DNA from 3 places in the Citrobacter sp. KH_055_1 genome. Region 3 is predicted to be linked to each of the others. Evidence: predicted binding sites of a transcription regulator. Region 3 holds the regulator's gene; each other region holds the start of a gene.
What was found. The regulator CRP, encoded in region 3, controls carbon source genes, mostly activating them, when cyclic AMP is high. The targets are predictions, from matches to a motif close to ATGTGANNNNNNTCACAT.
Positions count from the first base shown of each region.

Region 1: a site for CRP is predicted at 3,315-3,332, ahead of epd (erythrose-4-phosphate dehydrogenase). Genes of this name have one in related genera too.
Region 2: a site for CRP is predicted at 3,200-3,217, ahead of AC3ITF_RS07685 (mannitol dehydrogenase family protein). Genes of this name have one in related genera too.

Region 1 is NZ_CM174473.1:742,548-749,102, reverse strand. It holds gene fbaA (class II fructose-bisphosphate aldolase) at 1-792, opposite strand, end outside; gene pgk (phosphoglycerate kinase) at 890-2,053, opposite strand; gene epd (erythrose-4-phosphate dehydrogenase) at 2,102-3,121, opposite strand; gene AC3ITF_RS03690 (PPC domain-containing DNA-binding protein) at 3,497-3,922, shown strand; gene AC3ITF_RS03685 (ECF transporter S component) at 3,947-4,525, shown strand; gene AC3ITF_RS03680 (energy-coupling factor transporter transmembrane component T) at 4,526-5,233, shown strand; gene AC3ITF_RS03675 (ABC transporter ATP-binding protein) at 5,221-5,898, shown strand; gene AC3ITF_RS03670 (ABC transporter ATP-binding protein) at 5,892-6,551, shown strand.
Region 2 is NZ_CM174473.1:1,656,526-1,663,080, forward strand. It holds gene AC3ITF_RS07675 (phosphatase PAP2 family protein) at 1-504, opposite strand, end outside; gene AC3ITF_RS07680 (CobW family GTP-binding protein) at 538-1,524, opposite strand; gene AC3ITF_RS07685 (mannitol dehydrogenase family protein) at 1,644-3,110, opposite strand; gene uxuA (mannonate dehydratase) at 3,313-4,503, shown strand; gene pdxR (MocR-like pyridoxine biosynthesis transcription factor PdxR) at 4,550-6,022, opposite strand; gene torC (pentaheme c-type cytochrome TorC) at 6,189-6,555, shown strand, end outside.
Region 3 is NZ_CM174473.1:352,250-358,804, forward strand. It holds gene AC3ITF_RS01670 (putative adenosine monophosphate-protein transferase Fic) at 1-175, shown strand, start outside; gene pabA (aminodeoxychorismate synthase component 2) at 207-770, shown strand; gene argD (bifunctional acetylornithine/succinyldiaminopimelate transaminase) at 856-2,073, shown strand; gene AC3ITF_RS01685 (YccS/YhfK family putative transporter) at 2,173-4,260, opposite strand; gene crp (cAMP-activated global transcriptional regulator CRP) at 4,312-4,944, opposite strand; gene AC3ITF_RS01695 (OsmC family protein) at 5,254-5,658, shown strand; gene AC3ITF_RS01700 (phosphoribulokinase) at 5,731-6,555, opposite strand, start outside.

The DNA.
Region 1 (6,555 bases), 390 kb from region 3:
GAAGACGAAGTTCAGGCTGTTGTGCGGCAGGTTATGTTTCTTAGAAACATAGTCCTGAGAGTCACGCAGGATAGTCGGGGTCAGAACCACGTTACCTGGTTTGTACACGCCGTGTACGTTACCGAAGGATGCCGCGATAGTGAAACGCGGGCTGATTTTGCTCAGCTCGGTGAACGCGTAATCAACGTCTTCTGGCTGGGTGTACAGTGCAGAAGCGTCCATGTGGCTGTTGTCCACGCCGTCTTCTTCACCACCGGTGCAACCCAGTTCGATTTCCAGAGTCATGTCCATTTTGGACATGCGCGCCAGGTATTTGGAGCAGATTTCGATGTTCTCTTCCAGAGACTCTTCAGACAGGTCGATCATGTGAGAAGAGAACAGCGGTTTGCCGGTTGCTGCGAAGTGTTTTTCACCCGCGTCCAACAGACCGTCGATCCACGGCAGCAGTTTCTTCGCGCAGTGGTCAGTGTGCAGGATAACCGGAACACCGTAGTGTTCAGCCATCTGGTGAACGTGATGCGCACCAGAGATAGCACCGAGGATTGCCGCGCCCTGAGGAACGTCAGACTTCACGCCTTTACCCGCGATGAATGCAGCGCCACCGTTGGAGAACTGAACGATTACCGGTGCTTTAACTTTTGCAGCGGTTTCCAGAACGGCGTTGATGGAGTCGGTACCGACGCAGTTAACAGCTGGCAGTGCAAAGTTGTTTTCTTTTGCTACCTGGAAAACTTTCTGTACGTCGTCGCCAGTGATGACGCCCGGTTTTACGAAATCAAAAATTTTAGACATGTTACGTAGTCCTGTATCTGTATCTTCGACCGTTGAAGAAGGTTCGCGAGCGTTTAAGCGCGCTGAAAAACAGGCGGGTCACCCCGCCTGAACTGAATTACTTCTTAGCACGCTCTTCGAGCATGGCTACTGCTGGCAGAACTTTGCCTTCCACGAACTCGAGGAATGCGCCGCCACCAGTGGAGATGTAGGAGATTTTGTCAGCGATGCCGAACAGGTCGATAGCCGCCAGGGTGTCGCCGCCGCCAGCGATAGAGAATGCTTCGCTGTCGGCAATGGCGTTAGCCACGATTTCAGTCCCTTTGCGGAAGTTCGGGAATTCAAACACGCCAACCGGGCCGTTCCACAGAATGGTTTTTGCATTCTTCAGGATTTCAGCCAGCTGCTGTGCAGATGCGTCACCGATATCCAGGATCTGCTCGTCTTCTTTCACGTCGTTAACAGATTTCAGCGTTGCAGGCGCAGTTTCAGAGAACTCAGTTGCTACGCGAACGTCAGCCGGTACCGGGATGTCGCAGAGAGTCAGCAGGCGCTTAGCTTCATCAACCAGGTCTGCTTCGTACAGGGATTTACCCACGTTGTGGCCTTGCGCGGCAACGAAGGTGTTGGCGATACCACCGCCGACGATCAGCTGGTCAGCAATTTTAGACAGAGAGTCCAGAACGGTCAGTTTGGTAGAAACTTTAGAACCACCAACGATAGCAACCATCGGACGAGCCGGTTCTTTCAGAGCTTTACCCAGTGCGTCCAGCTCAGCGGCCAGCAGCGGACCCGCGCAAGCAACGTCAGCGAATTTCGCGATACCGTGAGTAGAAGCCTGCGCACGGTGAGCCGTACCGAAAGCATCCATGACGAATACATCGCACAGTGCAGCGTATTTTTTAGACAGTGCTTCGTCGTCTTTCTTCTCGCCTTTGTTAAAGCGAACGTTTTCCAGAACCACCAGTTCACCGGCTGCAACGTCAACGCCGTCGAGGTAATCTTTTACCAGACGAACCGGGTTAGACAGTTTGTCTTTCAGGTAGTTAACAACCGGCAGCAGAGAGAATTCTTCGTTGTACTCGCCTTCGGTAGGACGACCCAGGTGGGAAGTTACCATCACTTTTGCACCCTGTTTCAGGGCCAGTTCGATGGTCGGCAGAGACGCACGGATACGCGCATCGCTGGTTACTTTCCCTTCTTTAACTGGTACGTTCAGATCCGCACGGATAAAAACACGTTTACCAGCAAGATCCAGATCGGTCATCTTAATTACAGACATGGTGAATCCTCTCGTTGATTCTTAAAGTTTTGCAAGCGCTCACGCGCCTTACCTGAAACCAATAGCAGCCATCGCTAACGTTGTGTCGAGCATGCGGTTAGCAAAGCCCCATTCATTATCGCACCAGACCAATGTTTTGATCAGGTGAGCACCACTTACGCGCGTTTGCGTACCATCAACGATGGCGCTGTGCGGGTCGTGGTTAAAATCTACAGAGACCAACGGTAATTCCGTATAGTCAACTATACCATGAAATGCACCTTGTGCTGCTTTTTGCAGCAACTGGTTGACTTCACTCGCTTTTACTGGTTTTTTCACCGTCACGCTTAAGTCGATCGCCGTCACATTTATGGTCGGTACACGCACCGCAATCGCTTCAAAACGATCGTTAAATTGTGGAAAAATTCGTGTGATCCCCGCCGCCAGTTTGGTATCAACGGGAATAATCGACTGACTGGCTGCTCGCGTACGACGCAGGTCGGGATGATAGGCATCAATAACCTGTTGATCGTGCATCGCGGAGTGGATCGTCGTAACGGTGCCGGACTCGATGCCGTAAGCATCATCCAACAATTTAATAACGGGAATAATGCAATTCGTGGTGCAGGAGGCGTTGGAAACGATCCGGTCTTCAGCGCGCAGCTGATCCTGATTAACGCCAAACACAACGGTTGCGTCGATGTCGTGACTACCAGGATGTGAAAAGAGCACTTTTTTTGCACCTGCGGCAATATGCGCTTCGCCGTGTTCGCGGCTACCGAAGACCCCCGTACAGTCCAGCACGACGTCAACACCCAGTTCGCGCCACGGAAGCGCATCGAGTGTTCGCTCATGCAGAATGCGAATCGCGTCGTCGCCAACAATGAGCTGGTCGCGTTCCTGGCGAACATCCCAGGCAAAACGTCCATGGCTGGTGTCATATTTCAACAAATGCGCCATGCCTTCAGCACTCGCCAATTCGTTGATGGCCACCACGGTGATTTCCGCCCGACGCCCGGATTCATACAAAGCACGAACCACGTTGCGCCCGATGCGACCGAAACCATTAATCGCTACGCGTACGGTCATAGGTCTCCTGCAAGGATTTCTCAGAAACGATGTGGCTGACAGAGTAATGCAGCAAATCGCTCAGGGAAACCTTACCTGTCGCAAACTGCGACTGTTTGATTAATTGTCGAACATTTAATCGACTGAAACGCTTCAGCTAGAATAAGCGAAACAAGGAATAAAAGGAATGATTGTCCAGCAACAGAACACCGTTATCTGACTTACATCACATTTTAACGCTCTGCCCCGCTAAATTTATTCCATATTCCTGAATTGCGAATAAGCGTAGCAAGATTATTTCGTTGCCGTGTCACAAATCCTGATTTATATCAGAAAGCACCCTAGCCAGCGTCTATATTATCAGCGTTACGTCCGAGTCTCGGAGTCCCTCAACCTATGGTCACATACTCTCCTCACGCCTCTGCAGCTCGCTTTCATGCGCTGCGTTTACTCCCTGGCCAGGAAGTCTTTTCCCGACTGCACGATTTTATCCAACAGCATCAATTACATGCCGCCTGGATTGCCGGTTGTACCGGAAGTTTAACCCACGTTGCCTTACGCTTCGCGGGTCAGGAAGAAACCACATTGCTCACCGGCACCTGGGAAATTATCTCCCTGAACGGCACGCTGGAACTGACCGGCGAGCACCTGCATCTTGCGGTTTCTGACCCACAGGGCGCGATGTTGGGAGGCCACATGATGCCAGGCTGTACCGTGCGCACCACGCTGGAACTGGTGATTGGCGAACTCACAGAGCTGGCGTTTAGCCGCCAACCTTGTGTCGTTTCCGGCTATGACGAACTGGTTATCACATCCCGTTAACGCTTCACTTTAAAGAGGTTTTCTATGGCGCGTCGCCAATTTTCCAGCCAGTCACTGGTACTGATTGTTATTGCCATTGCCATCAATATGGTCGGTGGACAGCTCATCAGCATGGTGAAACTGCCTATTTTTCTCGACTCCATCGGCACCATTATCAGCGCGGTGCTATTAGGCCCGATTGTGGGAATGTTAACGGGATTACTCACCAACCTGCTGTGGGGGTTACTCACCGATCCGATCGCTGCCGCCTTCGCGCCGGTAGCCATGGTTATCGGGCTGGTCGCAGGATGGCTGGCACGAGCAGGATGGTTTCGTACCTTACCGAAAGTGGTGTTCAGCGGCGTGATCATTACCCTGGCCGTCACTGTCGTTGCCGTGCCTATCCGCACCACCTTGTTTGGCGGCGTGACCGGCAGCGGCGCTGATTTATTTGTTGCCTGGATGCACTCGGTTGGCGAGGGTCTGGTTGAGTCGGTGGCTGTCACGGTGATTGGCGCCAATCTGGTAGATAAAATTCTCACCGCCGTGATTGTTTGGGTACTGTTGCGCCAGCTTCCATTGCGCACCACACGTCATTTTCCAACGATGTCTGCTGTGCGCTAAATGCACCCGTTTACCTCGTTAACCCTGTGGGCGCTGGCCGCATGTTCCACATTGCTGCTACCCGCGGGAATACCGCTTACCGTTTACAGCACGGTCGTGTTCCTGTTCTTACTCTGTATGCCAGCCACGCGTCCCCGGGCGAAATATGTCGTCTGGTTGATGGTGCCCCTGGGCGTTGGATTGTGGCTGGTCCACGGTGGCTGGTTGACCGAATGGATAAGCGGACAACCGCGCACGCCACAACGGTGGGCCGATGCCATCACGCTGTGGCTGCGGATCCTGGCAATTGTGTCAACGTCACAGCTGTGGATGCAGTACGTGCCGGTATCGCGGTTTATTCGCGCCCTGTTTGCCTCCCGCCTGCCACCCGGCGTTGCCTACCTGTTTGCAGGCCCGCTGCTGGTTGTTGAGCAACTCAAACGCCAGTTGGCGATTATTCACGAAGCCCAGCGCGCGCGCGGCGTGCCGTTGGACGAGCACTGGTATCAACGGCTGCGCGCCACGCCGGCGCTGATCGTGCCACTCACGCATAATGCGCTTAACGATCTGGTGGTTCGCGGGGCGGCACTGGACATGCGGGCCTTTCGTTTGCATCGCAGACGCACAACGTTATGGGCACCGGAGGACAGCACCTTACAACGCATTGCCCGCTACACGATGGTACTCGCCATGCTGGTCGAAACAGGAGTGTGGATATGGTTACGCTAGAGCAGTTTCGCTATCTCCCGACGCACGCCACGCGCCCACCAGCCTGCTTTGACTTCCACTATGCAGAACCCGGAATGGTGGCAATTTTCGGTGATAACGGCAGCGGAAAAAGTACGCTGGCACAGCTGATGGCAGGCTGGTACCCCGATTTTCTTCCCGGAGAGATTGAAGGGAAAGGAAAGTTGCTGGGAAATCCTGTCGGACAACTGTCACTCGTCGAGCAGTCGTGTACCATCCAACTGGTGCAGCAATCGCCTTATCTGCAGCTTTCTGGCTGCACATTCAGCGTGGAGGAAGAAGTGGCATTCGGCCCGGAGAACCTCTGCCTGCAGGAGGCTGAAATTATGCGTCGAATTGACGCGGCACTCACACTGACGGAATGCCAGTCGTTGCGCCATCGCCATCCAGGAACGCTTTCCGGCGGAGAAACACAGCGGGTGGTCATTGCCAGCGCGCTAGCCATGCAACCCAGAATATTGATTCTGGATGAAGCATTCAGTCGTCTGACGGCGCAGGCCACCAGTATGTTGCTGGATCGGTTGCATCAATGGGCGCAGGAACAACAGGCGTTGATTGTGCTTTTCGAACGCGACCACCCCCCTTTTATCAGCCATTGTCAGCAGGCATGGCAACTACGTGACGGAGCGCTATCCCCACAATGCTAACGCTTAACAAGGTGACGTATCGCTGGCCGAATGCCTCTTATAACTGCCTGCACAACATCTCGCTTAATCTTAACGCCGGTGAATGGCTGGCGCTGACGGGCGATAATGGCGCGGGAAAATCCACGCTGCTGCGCATCATGGCGGGCCTTCTGCCCCCCTCATCTGGCACGATAACCTTGAGTGACAGGTCGATTGCGCAACTGAAAAACCGCGAAAGAGCTAAGATGCTCGGCGTATTGTTTCAGGAAGCCGAAAACCAAATTTTTCACAGCAAGGTCATAGAGGAAGTCGCCTTTGGATTGCGACTGCAAAAGCGCCCCGCCGCGGAGATTGCGCAACGCACTGCAGCAGCCCTGCAGTTATGTCAGTTAGCGGACGTCGCCGACGCTCATCCGCTGGATCTGCACACCGCGCAACGACGTATGGTCGCCGTCGCCAGCCTTGAAGCCATGGCACCGGCCCTTCTCCTGCTTGATGAACCGAGCCGGGATTTTGACGCACACTGGCTGGCGATATTTGAGAACTGGCTCGCGGTGTGCCGCGCACGAGGCTCTAGCGTGGTCGCGATCAGCCATGACGTTGCATTTACGCAGCGCCATTTTTCTCGCGTAGTGCGCCTTGAAACGGGTCAGCTACGCCAAGAAAAAATCTGACGCA
Region 2 (6,555 bases), 1.3 Mb from region 3:
GACTTTTCCGAAATACCGCAGCATAAATGCGGAAAAAATAAGCAGCATCATGCCGTGATCGCCCGGGAAGCTGTCTCTTGACGCATCTTTGGTTGAAATATGCAGCAGCTCGCTGACACGATGAATATTATCCAGCATCAGCGTTGGACTGGCGCGTTTAACCGGAATAAGCGCCTGGCCTAACTGATTTAATACCACCGCCGTGAGCAGCATCACCAGACCAATTGCGATGATACGGCGGCGACCGTCCGGGGTTTCTTTGCGCCAAAAACTCAGCATCAGGGCACCCATTGCCAGCAGCGAGCAGCCGTCAAACGCGCGGTTGTTGGTGATAGCGACAACCCACAGGAACATTGGGCTGTCGACCAGTTTTTGGTTGAAGAAATGGAAAACACCAAAATCGATGGAATACCAGAACCCATGTCCGGCTGGAATATACCAGGACAGAAACAGCGCCAGACCTGCGATATTAAGCAGGAGAATAAAAGGGTATCGGGTTTTCATCGTCGTTCACCATTGCCAAAATCGCAGGCAACCTTACGCGTTAGCGTCTAAACGAAGCTTCAACAATGCACCCTGTAACGCGTTCCAGTCAGTCTCGGTGTCCGAGATGAGTTCAATACGGCTGTCCGGAGGTGCGACGTTTTGGGTCTCAATGTGCCAGTCATCACCCTGACGGTTGATGCGTACCAATCCTTCCTTGATTCGCATGACGCCTTTTACGCGACCTACCGGCGCGAGACGCGACCATTCCAGCAGGCCGATGGTATCGAACACGGTGTCCGCATCGAAAATCCAGCCGCAGGCCTGATGCCCCTGACCGCTGTTGAGACTACGACGCCAGCGCTGCTGTGCCGGCAGGCTCAGTGCCGCCAGCCCTTTTTTGTCGGCATGCTGGTGGGCGTGTGCCGCACTTGTGGGAAGCTCAGCCAGATTCAGACGCGGTAAATCCAGTAACTGCGTGTCAATGTGTCCATGGTCGGCATGAACCAACTGACGGTGACCGCCGTAGTGCTGCCACCAGGTTTGCAAGGCATGTTCACTTTCAGCCGTAGCGCGATCGGTTTTGTTGGCGACGATAACGTCAGCGGCGGCCAGCTGGTCGCGGAAATTCTCATTGGCGACGCTTTTTTCATCCAGCAGCAGGCGAGGGTCAAGGATACAGAGTGTCGCGCGCAGATCGATCCACGGTTCGTAAACCGGGGCGGTGAGTAAATCCAAAATCTGTTTTGGATGCCCGAGGCCGGTAGGTTCGATCAATAACCGGTCGGGTTTGCCCTGACGCAGTAACGTATTAAGGCCTACCTGCATCGGCAAACCGTTAACACAACACATGCATCCTCCGGGGATCTCTTTTAGCAGTGCGCCGCTGTCGGCCAACAGCGCGCCGTCAATACCGACTTCGCCAAACTCATTGACCAGCACAGCCCACTTCTCAGCGGGATCTTTGTTGGCGAGTAAATGAAGAATAGAGGTGGTTTTACCGCTGCCGAGAAAACCGGTAATGAGGTTGGTTTTGGTCACGTTGGCTCCAGAATCATCAAATGCTGTTATAGCGTTCAACAATCCTGGCGAAAAAAGGATAAAAAGAGAAGGGCAGAGAGGACGAAGGTGCGCTTCGTCCCGCTGAATGGCAGAAATTGTTAATTTTTTAACGTCTGCATGACGGCCTGATGCGCGCCATATTGCGCAATATTCTGCCAGGCCTGCTCGATAGCTGCGACGAATTGCGGATTCTGCACCAGATCGGGGGCAAAAATCTCGCGCAGGGAAAGCAGTGCGCTGACGCGCTCTGATAGGGAACTGTGCTCGACAAGCGCGCGGATCTTATCACGCAACGGATCGCGCACATCAATGGCTGCACCCGCATCATCAATGCCGCTCACGTAGCGCATCCAGCCCGCAACGCCCAGTGCCAGCAGAGGCCAGTCGCTTTGCCGTGATAAATGTATGCGGATCCCTTCCAGCATTCTTTGCGGCAATTTTTGGCTGCCGTCCATCGCGATTTGCCATGTCTTATGCTTCAGTGCTGGATTGGCAAAACGTTGCAGCAGGCTTTCGGCATACTGATTTAGATCGACGTTAGTGATGTGCAGCGTGGGGGCCTGCTCCGTCATCATCAGACGGTAAGCCGCTTCACGAAAGGCATTGTCCTGCATGCAATCGCTGATGTGCTGAAACCCGGCCAGATAGCCAAGATAGGCCAGAAATGAGTGACTGCCGTTTAGCATCCGCAGTTTCATCTGTTCCCACGGCAGCACGTCATCAACCATCTGGACACCGGCGGTTTCCCACTGCGGGCGGCCGGCGACAAAATTGTCTTCAATCACCCACTGGATAAACGGCTCACAGCTGATGCCACAGGGGTCAGCGATGCCCAGCGCTTGGGCAATTTCTTCCAGCGATTCGTCGGTTGCGGCAGGGACAATTCTGTCGACCATGGTGCCCGGAAAACTGACCTGCTGTTGTATCCACGCCGCCAGCTCAGGCGAACGTTTTTGCGCCATGCCCAGGATCGCGTTTTTCACCACATGCCCGTTGTCCGGGATGTTATCGCACGAGAGTACGGTAAACGGCGGTAATCCGCGTTCGCGTCGGCGATGCAGGGCTTCGACGATAATGCCCGGCGCTGAGTGCGGTTCATCCGGCGACTGCAAATCATGAATAATGCGTGGGTTTGTGACATCAAGCGACCCGGTGGACGGATCAATACAGTAGCCTTTTTCCGTGATGGTTAACGACACAATCGCCACCTGCGGTTCACAGAATTTTTCAATAATGGCCGCCAGCGAATCCAGCGTGGCGTTCAGGCATTCGTTAACGGCACCTATCACTATCGGTTGATTGCCGTCAGCACCTTTTTCTAACACGGTATACAGATGATCCTGCTCACGAAGCTGGCTCATCAGCCGATCGCCGCTGAACAAGCTGATCTCACAAATCCCCCAGTTTCCTCCCTGCGTATTGAGTACGCGATCGGTCAACAATGCTTGATGAGCACGGTGAAAAGCACCGAAACCAAAATGTACGATCCGCGAGGTTAAGCGTTGGCGATCGTACAGTGGCATCTGTACATTTTTGGGGAGTGAAGCCGAGGCAATTGTCTTCATTAAATACACCTGATTAACCATTAATTAACAATGGCAGTATAAAGTTATATGACAGCAAGTTAAATTGGTGTGCCTTATTTATCCGGGGAATGTGAGCTGGATCAATCAATCATCGGCGTTCTGTTGATCATCCACCCGATGCCTGTATGGTAGTCGTCATGCAGCTAACTTAATTTGGTATAACAACTTGTGAGGTGAAGCAATGGAACAAACCTGGCGTTGGTACGGACCTAACGATCCGGTATCGCTTGATGATGTGCGTCAGGCTGGCGCAACCGGTGTTGTGACCGCCTTGCACCACATTCCTAATGGTGAAGTGTGGCCGGTAGAAGAGATTCAAAAGCGACAGGCTATTTTGGCTGAAAAGGGGCTGACCTGGTCGGTGGTGGAAAGCATTCCCGTTCACGAAGACATCAAAACCCAGTCTGGACAGTATCAAACGTGGATCGCTAATTATCAGCAGAGTATCCGTAATCTGGCGACCTGCGGCATTGATACCGTGTGCTATAACTTCATGCCGATCCTCGACTGGACGCGCACTGACCTTGAATATCAGCTCCCGGACGGTTCTAAAGCCCTGCGCTTCGATCAAATTGCCTTTGCGGCCTTTGAGCTGCACATCCTGCAACGCCCCGGTGCGGAAGCGGATTACACCGCAGAAGAACAGCGTCAGGCTCTGGATTATTTCAATGCCATGAGCGAAGCCGATGTAGAGAAGCTGACTCGCAATATTATCGCCGGTCTGCCGGGTGCAGAAGAAGGTTATACGCTGGACAAGTTTCGCGCGCGCCTGGCGGAGTATGACGGTATCAGTAAAGACGATCTGCGCAATAATATGGCCGTATTCCTGCGCGCAATTGTGCCGGTAGCTGAAGAAGCAGGCGTGCGCCTGGCCGTGCATCCTGACGATCCGCCGCGCCCGATCCTCGGCCTGCCGCGTATTGTTTCCACCATTGAAGATATGCAGTGGTTGAAAGAAACAGTAGACAGCATCTATAACGGCTTCACCATGTGTACCGGTTCTTACGGTGTACGGGCGGATAACGATCTGGTGAAAATGATTGAAACCTTTGGCGATCGTATTCACTTTACGCATTTGCGTTCGACCTGCCGTGAAGATAACCCGAAAACCTTCCATGAAGGTGCTCACCTGCAGGGCGACGTAGATATGGTCTCTGTGGTGGCGGCGATCCTGCGTGAAGAACAGCGTCGTAAGAAGGCGGGCGATCTGCGTCCTATCCCAATGCGTCCGGATCACGGGCATCAGATGCTGGACGATCTGTACAAGAAAACCAATCCGGGTTACTCCGCAATTGGTCGTCTGAAAGGGCTGGCAGAAGTTCGTGGCGTTGAGCTGGCGCTGAAACAAACGCAGTTCCGCGATCTGCTGTAATGGCATCAACAGGGATTGGGCGAGTCGCTCGATCCCTGTTCTGCCTTCAGGGCTGAATTAACGCCTGCTCCAGCACTCTCAGCACTTTATTGATCTGCGGTAACTGCAACCCGCCAAAACCGAAAAACATCACCCCGGCGTTGTTCTCCTTGCGCCAGATTTCTTCTGAACCATTTTCAATGTCCTGTAACGTATCAAAGCGAACACCTGCCTGCAGGCAGCGCTGTTGCAGCAAGGCGATGACGTCGGGCGAGCGATCGATGTGTAACGAGAGATGCAGGCCCGCCGTTGCGCCGTCAATTTTTCCGTCGGGGAACAGCGCAGAAAGACCGTCCCGGAGAAGCGCGAGCCGGGACGCGTAGCTGCAGGCCAGTTTGCCGAGGTGGGTATAAAAAACCTGATTTTGCATTAACTCAGCGAGAAACTGTTGCAATAACCACTGGCTGCCGTTGTTGTTTAACGCTTTCATATTCTGCACTGCCGGGAGCAGTTCATCCGGGCAAATGAGATAGCCAAGACGCGCACCCGGCCCCAGCGTTTTTGAGAATGTCCCCATATAGATAACCCGATCGTGATAATCCATGGCTTTCAGCGCGGGGAGGGGATTTTCGCCGTACGTAAAAACGGCATCATAATCATCTTCGATAATGTACGCCCCGACACGCTGCGCCCAGGTCAGCAACGACAGACGCCGCTCCATTGAAAGCACGCTCCCCATCGGATACTGATGTGCGGGCGTCACGTAACAAAGTTGGGTTGCATATTCGGGTAATTTATCCGTGCACAGTCCCTGATTATCCACCGCGATAGGCGTAATGTCGGCACCGTAGTAATTAAACAGATGCCAGGCTCCAGAATAACAAGGGGATTCGGTCACAATATGACACTTTTTTTCCTGGCTTGCCGCGTGATGAATAATAAATATTTGGCTGAGCAGTGATAACCCTTCCTGAATTCCGTTGGTAATAATGATGTTTTCTGCGCGAGTATTAATTCCCCGGGATAGATTAAGGTATCTGACCATTTGCTCACGCAATGAAAATAATCCATTTGGTGAATGATATCGGGTAAACAATTGCTCTTTTAGTACGCTGGGAGCATTATTCCATTTTCGCCAGCTTGACCAGGGAAAGGCATTGGGATCGGGGACGCCCATCCGGCAATAAAAATCCCGTCCCATCTCACCGTAAACATCGGTGGAAACGCCTGCAGGCTCAGGCTTTACCGGCGGTGAACCCTGGGCTAACGGTATGTGTGCTGCGGGTGTACGTACTGGTGTAGTAAAGATCACTTCATAGCCAATACCCTGTCGGCTCTTAATCAACCCTGCCGCCATCAATTTTTCATACGCCATAACGACTGTGATTTTGGCCACGTTCAGCGCCTGCGCCTGCTCGCGGATAGAAGGAAGTTTGTCCCCGCACAGCAAATTCCCCCGCTGAATAGCCTGAAAATAAAATTGAAAGATCTGCAGTTGCAGCGATGTACGGCTTTCTCTGTTGAGAAACAGTGCCAGCATGAGAAATTCCTTATTAAAACGATAGCCGCATATTACGAGTTTCCATTTTTAACTATTTTGACTCGCCTCATAGAGTGAACGCTGTTCCTATACTCTGCTGCCGGTGTCTCTATTCTCCTTTTTTAATATCCCTTAGCGTGTCGCAATTAAAATAAGGGAGCCAAATATGTCGTGGATGAGAAAGAACGCACTATGGTGGGCATTCGGTGGAGCCGTTGCCATGGCCTTTGCCATTTGGGGAACGTGGCAAGGCGTGCATTACACCAGTAGCACCGAGTTTTGTTTGTCGTGCCATTCGATGCGTACGGTGGGGGAGGAATATCAGACCAGCATACATTTTCGCAATGCCTCCGGCGTGCGTGCCGAGTGTAAGGATTGCCATATTCCACCAGGCATCGTTCCGACGCTTCTGCGCAAAACGGAAGCCTTGAACGATCTCTACCATACGTTTATTTCACCGTCGATTGATACGCCTGAAAAGTTTACCGCCAAGCGGGCAGAACTTGCTCAGCGGGAATGGGCGCGAATGAGCG
Region 3 (6,555 bases):
GGCCCAACGTATTTTCTTCGAACAGTTAGCGGTTCATGCCGGGTATATGCTCAGTTGGGAGGGTATCCCGGTCGAAGAGTGGAATCAGGCCAACCAGAGTGGTGCGATGGGCGACCTGTCGGCGCTGCGGGCGATATTTCGTAAAGTGGTAAGCGAAGCCCGAGAAACTGGGTAGAATAGCGCGGTTTTTCTGTACCGGAGCCGCCATGATCCTGCTTATCGATAACTACGATTCTTTTACCTGGAACCTGTATCAATATTTCTGCGAACTGGGCGCAGAGGTCCTTGTCAGGCGCAACGACGAGCTGACGCTGGCGCAAATTGATGCGTTAAGTCCGCAAAAAATCGTTATTTCCCCCGGTCCCTGCACGCCGGATGATGCCGGGATTTCGCTGGATGTCATCCGTCACTATGCGGGAATAACCCCGATGCTGGGCGTCTGTCTGGGCCACCAGGCGATGGCGCAGGCGTTTGGTGCCAGCGTCGTGCGGGCGGCGAAAGTCATGCACGGTAAGACCTCCCCGATTACGCATACCGGGCAGGGCGTTTTTCAGGGGCTGGCGAACCCGCTAACGGTGACGCGCTACCACTCTCTGGTGGTTGCACCTGAGACGCTGCCGGCCTGCTTTGAGGTAACGGCCTGGAGTGAAACGCAGGAGATTATGGGCATTCGCCACCGCGAGTGGGATTTGGAAGGCGTGCAGTTTCACCCGGAGAGTATCCTCAGTGAGCAGGGGCATCAGCTGCTGGCTAATTTCCTCAATCGGTGATTTGTAGTTGCTATTCAGTGACTTTTTATTCATATTTTGTGATTATAATTTCACTAGCATTTCTGCTTAACTGGGTGGTAATGACATGGCAACTGAACAAACTGCAATTACGCGCGCGACATTCGATGAAGTGATTCTGCCGATTTATGCACCGGCAGAGTTTATTCCGGTCAAAGGGAAAGGAAGTCGAGTCTGGGATCAACAGGGTAAAGAGTATGTTGATTTCGCGGGTGGTATTGCAGTTACCGCGTTAGGGCATTGCCATCCGGCCCTGGTCGAAACGTTAAAAACGCAGGGCGAAACCCTGTGGCACACCAGTAACGTTTTCACCAATGAGCCTGCACTGCGCTTAGGCCGCAAAATCATTGATGCGACCTTTGCTGAACGCGTGCTGTTCATGAACTCTGGCACTGAAGCCAACGAAACCGCCTTTAAGCTGGCACGCCATTATGCCTGCGTCCGCCATAGTCCGTTCAAAACCAAAATTATCGCCTTCCATAATGCGTTTCATGGCCGCTCGCTGTTTACCGTTTCCGTCGGTGGGCAGCCAAAATATTCTGACGGCTTTGGGCCAAAACCGGCGGACATTATCCATGTACCGTTTAACGACCTGCATGCGGTAAAAGCGGTGATGGACGATCACACCTGCGCGGTGGTGGTCGAGCCAATTCAGGGCGAAGGGGGTGTTATGGCCGCCACGCCGGAATTCCTGCAGGGCCTGCGCGAACTGTGCGATCAGCATCAGGCATTGCTGGTGTTTGATGAAGTGCAGTGTGGTATGGGGCGTACCGGCGACCTGTTTGCCTATATGCACTACGGCGTGACGCCGGATATCCTGACCAGCGCCAAAGCCCTCGGCGGCGGTTTCCCGGTGAGCGCGATGTTGACCACTCAGGAAATCGCTTCTGCGTTCCATGTCGGTTCGCACGGTTCAACCTACGGCGGTAACCCGCTGGCCTGTGCGGTTGCAGAGACGGCGTTCGATATTATCAACACGCCGGACGTGCTGGACGGTATTCAGGTCAAACGTCAGGCATTTGTTGCGCATTTACAGAAAATAGATGCTCAGTATGACATTTTTAGCGATATTCGCGGTATGGGACTGCTGATTGGCGCGGAGCTGAAACCGCAGTTCAAAGGTCGGGCGCGTGATTTCCTCTACGCCGCTGCTCATGAAGGCGTTATGGTACTGAACGCGGGGCCGGATGTGATGCGTTTTGCGCCATCGCTGGTGGTGGAAGAGGCGGATATCGATGAAGGGATGCAGCGCTTTGCGCAAGCGGTGGCGAAGGTGGTGGGCTGATTGGTTGATTGCCGGATGGCGGCGTAAACGCCTTATCCGGCCTACAGGGTAAGGTGTGATTCGTAGGCCGGATAAGCGTAGCGCATCCGGCAGTCGATCTTAACCTTTCATATCCCGCAACCGGCGGCTCAGCCAGATACCGTGGTGCGGGCGTTGACGCCATGCCACCGACGAAATGGTGTGCATGGTATTCAGATGCCCCAGTATACGTTGCAGATGCTGCTCCAGGGTACTTAATGGACCGTGGGACAGCATCTCCGACGACTCGAGAATATTCACATCACCGGAGCTCCCCGGCCCGTCATATTCCAGCCGCTGCTGACAACGCTGAATCGCAATTTCACAGGACTGCAGATACCGCTGCGCCAAATCCGGCGTCAACATGGTGTGTTCCCGGGCCAGCGTGGTCATCGCATTAATATGTTCGACGATGAACTGGCTGTGCGTGACCCACAGTTTCATATCGGCCAGGTAATGTGAGTTAAATCCTGGCTCCTGCATCGCCTGGTTCAGTGAGTTAAACAGCGTGTTATGCGCCTGGTTGACCCGCATACGCTGATACGCCAGCGGTGTGGCCTGTGGATCGTTGCTGAGGATCAGGCGAATAGCTTCCTGGTCAGCTTCCAGAGCGTCGTGGGCGTTTTTGCGCAGCAGGCCGCTTTGCCACTGTGGCCACAGCCAGAGCGTGCCGCCAAAGGCAATCAAACAGCCCAGCACCGTATCGACAAAGCGCGGCACAATAAACTGTTCTCCGTTCAGCGTCAGCAACTGCAGGGTATACACCGCCGTAACCGTAAACCCGACGGTGGCCCAGCCGTAGTTTTTGCGCATGATCAGATAGCTGACGAGGGTGATGACCAGCATGGCAGCCAGCGTAAACCCTTCCGGAATATGAAAGTGCAGCGTGACGCCGGCAATCACCAGCCCGACAAGCGTACCCAGCGAACGATGCAGAATGCGTACCCGCGTGGCACCGTAGCCATTTTGCGTGACGAACAGGACCGTCATCAGGATCCAATAAGGTTTGGGCAGGTGTAAGGCGCTGCCCATCAGGCTGGCGATGCTCAGCATGACGCTGATACGCCCGGCATTACGCAACGCGGGAGATTTCAGCGACAGATAGTTTTTCAGGGCCGGGAGTAACGGCAGGCGGCGCTGTTTGTCGGCCATTAAATCTCGGGCATACAGCGGACGCTGGGTGCGTAGCACGCGGGCAATGCGGCTAAAGTGCCAGTAGCAAAACTGCCCGACCGGGTTTTCCGGGTGCTGGTTGGCAATTTTCTCCAGCGTGCCAATCTGTTTTTCCATCGAAAAGCGTGTTGGTAAGCGGTGATACAGAATGTCATCTGCCAGTACGCGTAACCGGTCGGCGACGGTGCGCGCATTCCAGCGAATCACCTGTTCTGCATGACTGCGTTCGACCAGCTTCTGCACCTCTTCTGGTTGATGCAGGCTGACGGAAATATGCTCCTGCAAATCCAGCGCCTCCTGAAAGGCCCGTAGCAGGCGTTTGTACTCGTTGTTGTGATGCGCCGACAGCATATGCATTTGCTGATAGCACTGGGTGATCAGATCCACCGCTTTTTGCTGGCGAACCAGCAGCGGGGGCAGCGCTTTTTCGGGATCGACGTGCTGGGTTAGCAGGCTGTATTTCGCTTCACAGTAATCGGCCAGTTCGCGATATAACAGGCTGAGCGATTCGCGCAGCGGCTGCTCACGCCACAGCCAGAACCAGAACCAGTTGAACGCGCCGTACCACAAAGTTCCCAGCGCATAGATCAGCAGCGGTTCCCAGACCGGCATGTTGCCAGCCAGGCTTAGCGTGAAAATTGCCGCAATCAGTGAGGCGGGCAGCAGTCGTGCATGCAGCGGGCTTAACTCGGCGGTCACGCCGAGAACCAGCGTCAGGCCGGTAAGGATCAGCGGGAGCGCAATGCTTTCTGCCAGCAATAGCTGCATGATCAGGCTACATCCGGCAAACAGTGACGCGCCAATAACTAAGCGTTTAAAAAATCGCTTATGCGGGGTATCAAGACCGGCAATGTTGCAGCAGGCGGGGACGAGGGAGAATAGCAGTCCCAGATGAAGCTGACCGATGATAAGACCGACAGCCACGGGTAAACACAGCACCAGCGTTTGTCGTAGTGCGTAGTTGATCTCGGGGTGATAAATCAGTCTTCGCCACATCGGTGCAAACAAAAATGGCGCATTACCAGGTAACGCGCCATTTCGACGAGGTTAACGCGTGCCGTAGACGACGATGGTCTTACCGTGCGCGGAGATCAGGTTCTGATCTTCCAGCATTTTCAGGATACGACCAACGGTTTCACGGGAGCAGCCAACGATCTGGCCAATTTCCTGACGGGTGATTTTGATCTGCATGCCGTCCGGGTGGGTCATCGCGTCAGGTTGTTTCGCCAGGTTCAACAGGGTCTGGGCGATACGACCGGTGACATCCAGGAAGGCCAGGTTGCCTACTTTTTCGGACGTTACCTGCAGGCGACGAGCCATCTGAGAAGACAGGCGCATCAGAATATCCGGGTTAACCTGGATTAATTGACGAAATTTTTTGTATGAAATTTCAGCAACTTCACATGCGGTTTTGGCACGTACCCAGGCGCTACGTTCCTGGCCTTCTTCAAACAGGCCTAATTCACCAATGAAATCGCCCTGATTCAGATAAGAGAGGATCATTTCTTTCCCTTCTTCATCTTTGATCAGCACTGCCACTGAGCCTTTAACGATGTAATACAACGTTTCCGCTTTTTCACCCTGGTGAATCAGCGTGCTCTTCGATGGGTACTTATGAATATGGCAATGAGACAAGAACCATTCGAGAGTCGGGTCTGTTTGCGGTTTGCCAAGCACCATGCGCGGTTATCCTCTGTTATAAGCTGTCTCCAGAGTCAGAACACGACGCTGCCTCTGGGGTTGCAAAAATATGCTTCCCGCTACCTGGGAAAGGGGCTGCTAAAAAGTGAACTGCAGCCTGTAATGTGATGTCCTCTGCATACATGCAGTACGTCAATGTATTACTGTAGCATCCTGACTGTTTTAGCATAGCTTTCGCCGTGTGTCTCCTGGTGTCTCGCTTCAGCATGACTCAGGTCGCCTTCCGTTGCGAGAATTGTTATGTACGCGTAATCTGTCAGGAAAATTGAAACATTGGAGTTACGAAATATGCAAGCGCGTGTAAAGTGGGTTGAGGGGTTAACCTTCCTCGGTGAGTCCGCCTCAGGCCACCAAATCTTGATGGACGGTAACTCCGGTGATAAAGCGCCGAGCCCGATGGAAATGGTACTCATGGCTGCGGGTGGCTGTAGCGCCATTGATGTGGTGTCGATCCTGCAAAAGGGTCGTCAGGATGTGACCAACTGCGAAGTGAAGCTCACTTCCGAGCGTCGTGAAGAAGCGCCGCGTCTGTTTACCCATATTAATCTGCATTTCATCGTTACCGGCAACGATCTGAAAGACGCTTCGGTGTCTCGCGCCGTCGATCTCTCCGCGGAAAAATACTGCTCCGTGGCGCTGATGCTGGAAAAAGCGGTGAATATTACCCATTCCTATGAAGTGATTGCCGCGTAATCCCTGATGCCGGATGGATGATGTTGATTTGTAGGCCCGATAAGCGTAACGCCATCGGGCACTTCCCACGCTTTACTCGATTTTTTTGCCTTCCATCAGTCGCTGGACCAGCGGCAGCATAATCAATTCCATCGCCAGCCCCATCTTGCCGCCCGGCACCACTAATGTATTGATATGGGAAATGAATGAGCCCTGCAGCATCGCCAGCAGCCACGGGAAGTCGATGCCTTCCAGATTACGAAAATGAATCACTACAAAGCTTTCATCCAGTGACGGAATGCTTTTGGCGGCAAAAGGATTGGAGGTGTCGACGGTCGGTACACGCTGGAAGTTAATATGCGTACGGGAAAACTGCGGGGTGATGTAATTAATGTAGTCGTCCATTGAACGTACCACCGAATCCATTACCGCCTCGCGGGAGTGACCGCGCTCGCTGGTGTCGCGGGTCAGCTTCTGGATCCACTCCAGATTGACGATCGGTACCACGCCGACCAGCAGATCAACATGCCGCGCCACGTTTTGCTGCGGCGTCACCACGCCACCGTGCAGGCCTTCATAGAATAAGACGTCTGTGGGTTCAGGCAGCGGCTGCCACGGGGTAAACGTTCCCGGAACCTGATTCCACGGTACGGCTTCATCGTAGGTGTGCAGATATTTTCGTGACTGGCCTTTGCCGGTCTGGCCGTATTCGCTGAAGGTTTGTTCCAGCAGGCCGAAGTCGTTGGCTTCGGGGCCGAAGTAACTGATGTGTCGCCCGGCGTCGCGCGCTTTGCGGATCGCCATGTCCATCTCCGGACGGGTATAGCGGTGAAAACTGTCGCCTTCCACCTCGGCGGCGCGCAGATTTAACTGGGCGAAAATTTTACGAAACGCGAGGCTGGTGGTGGTGGTCCCCGC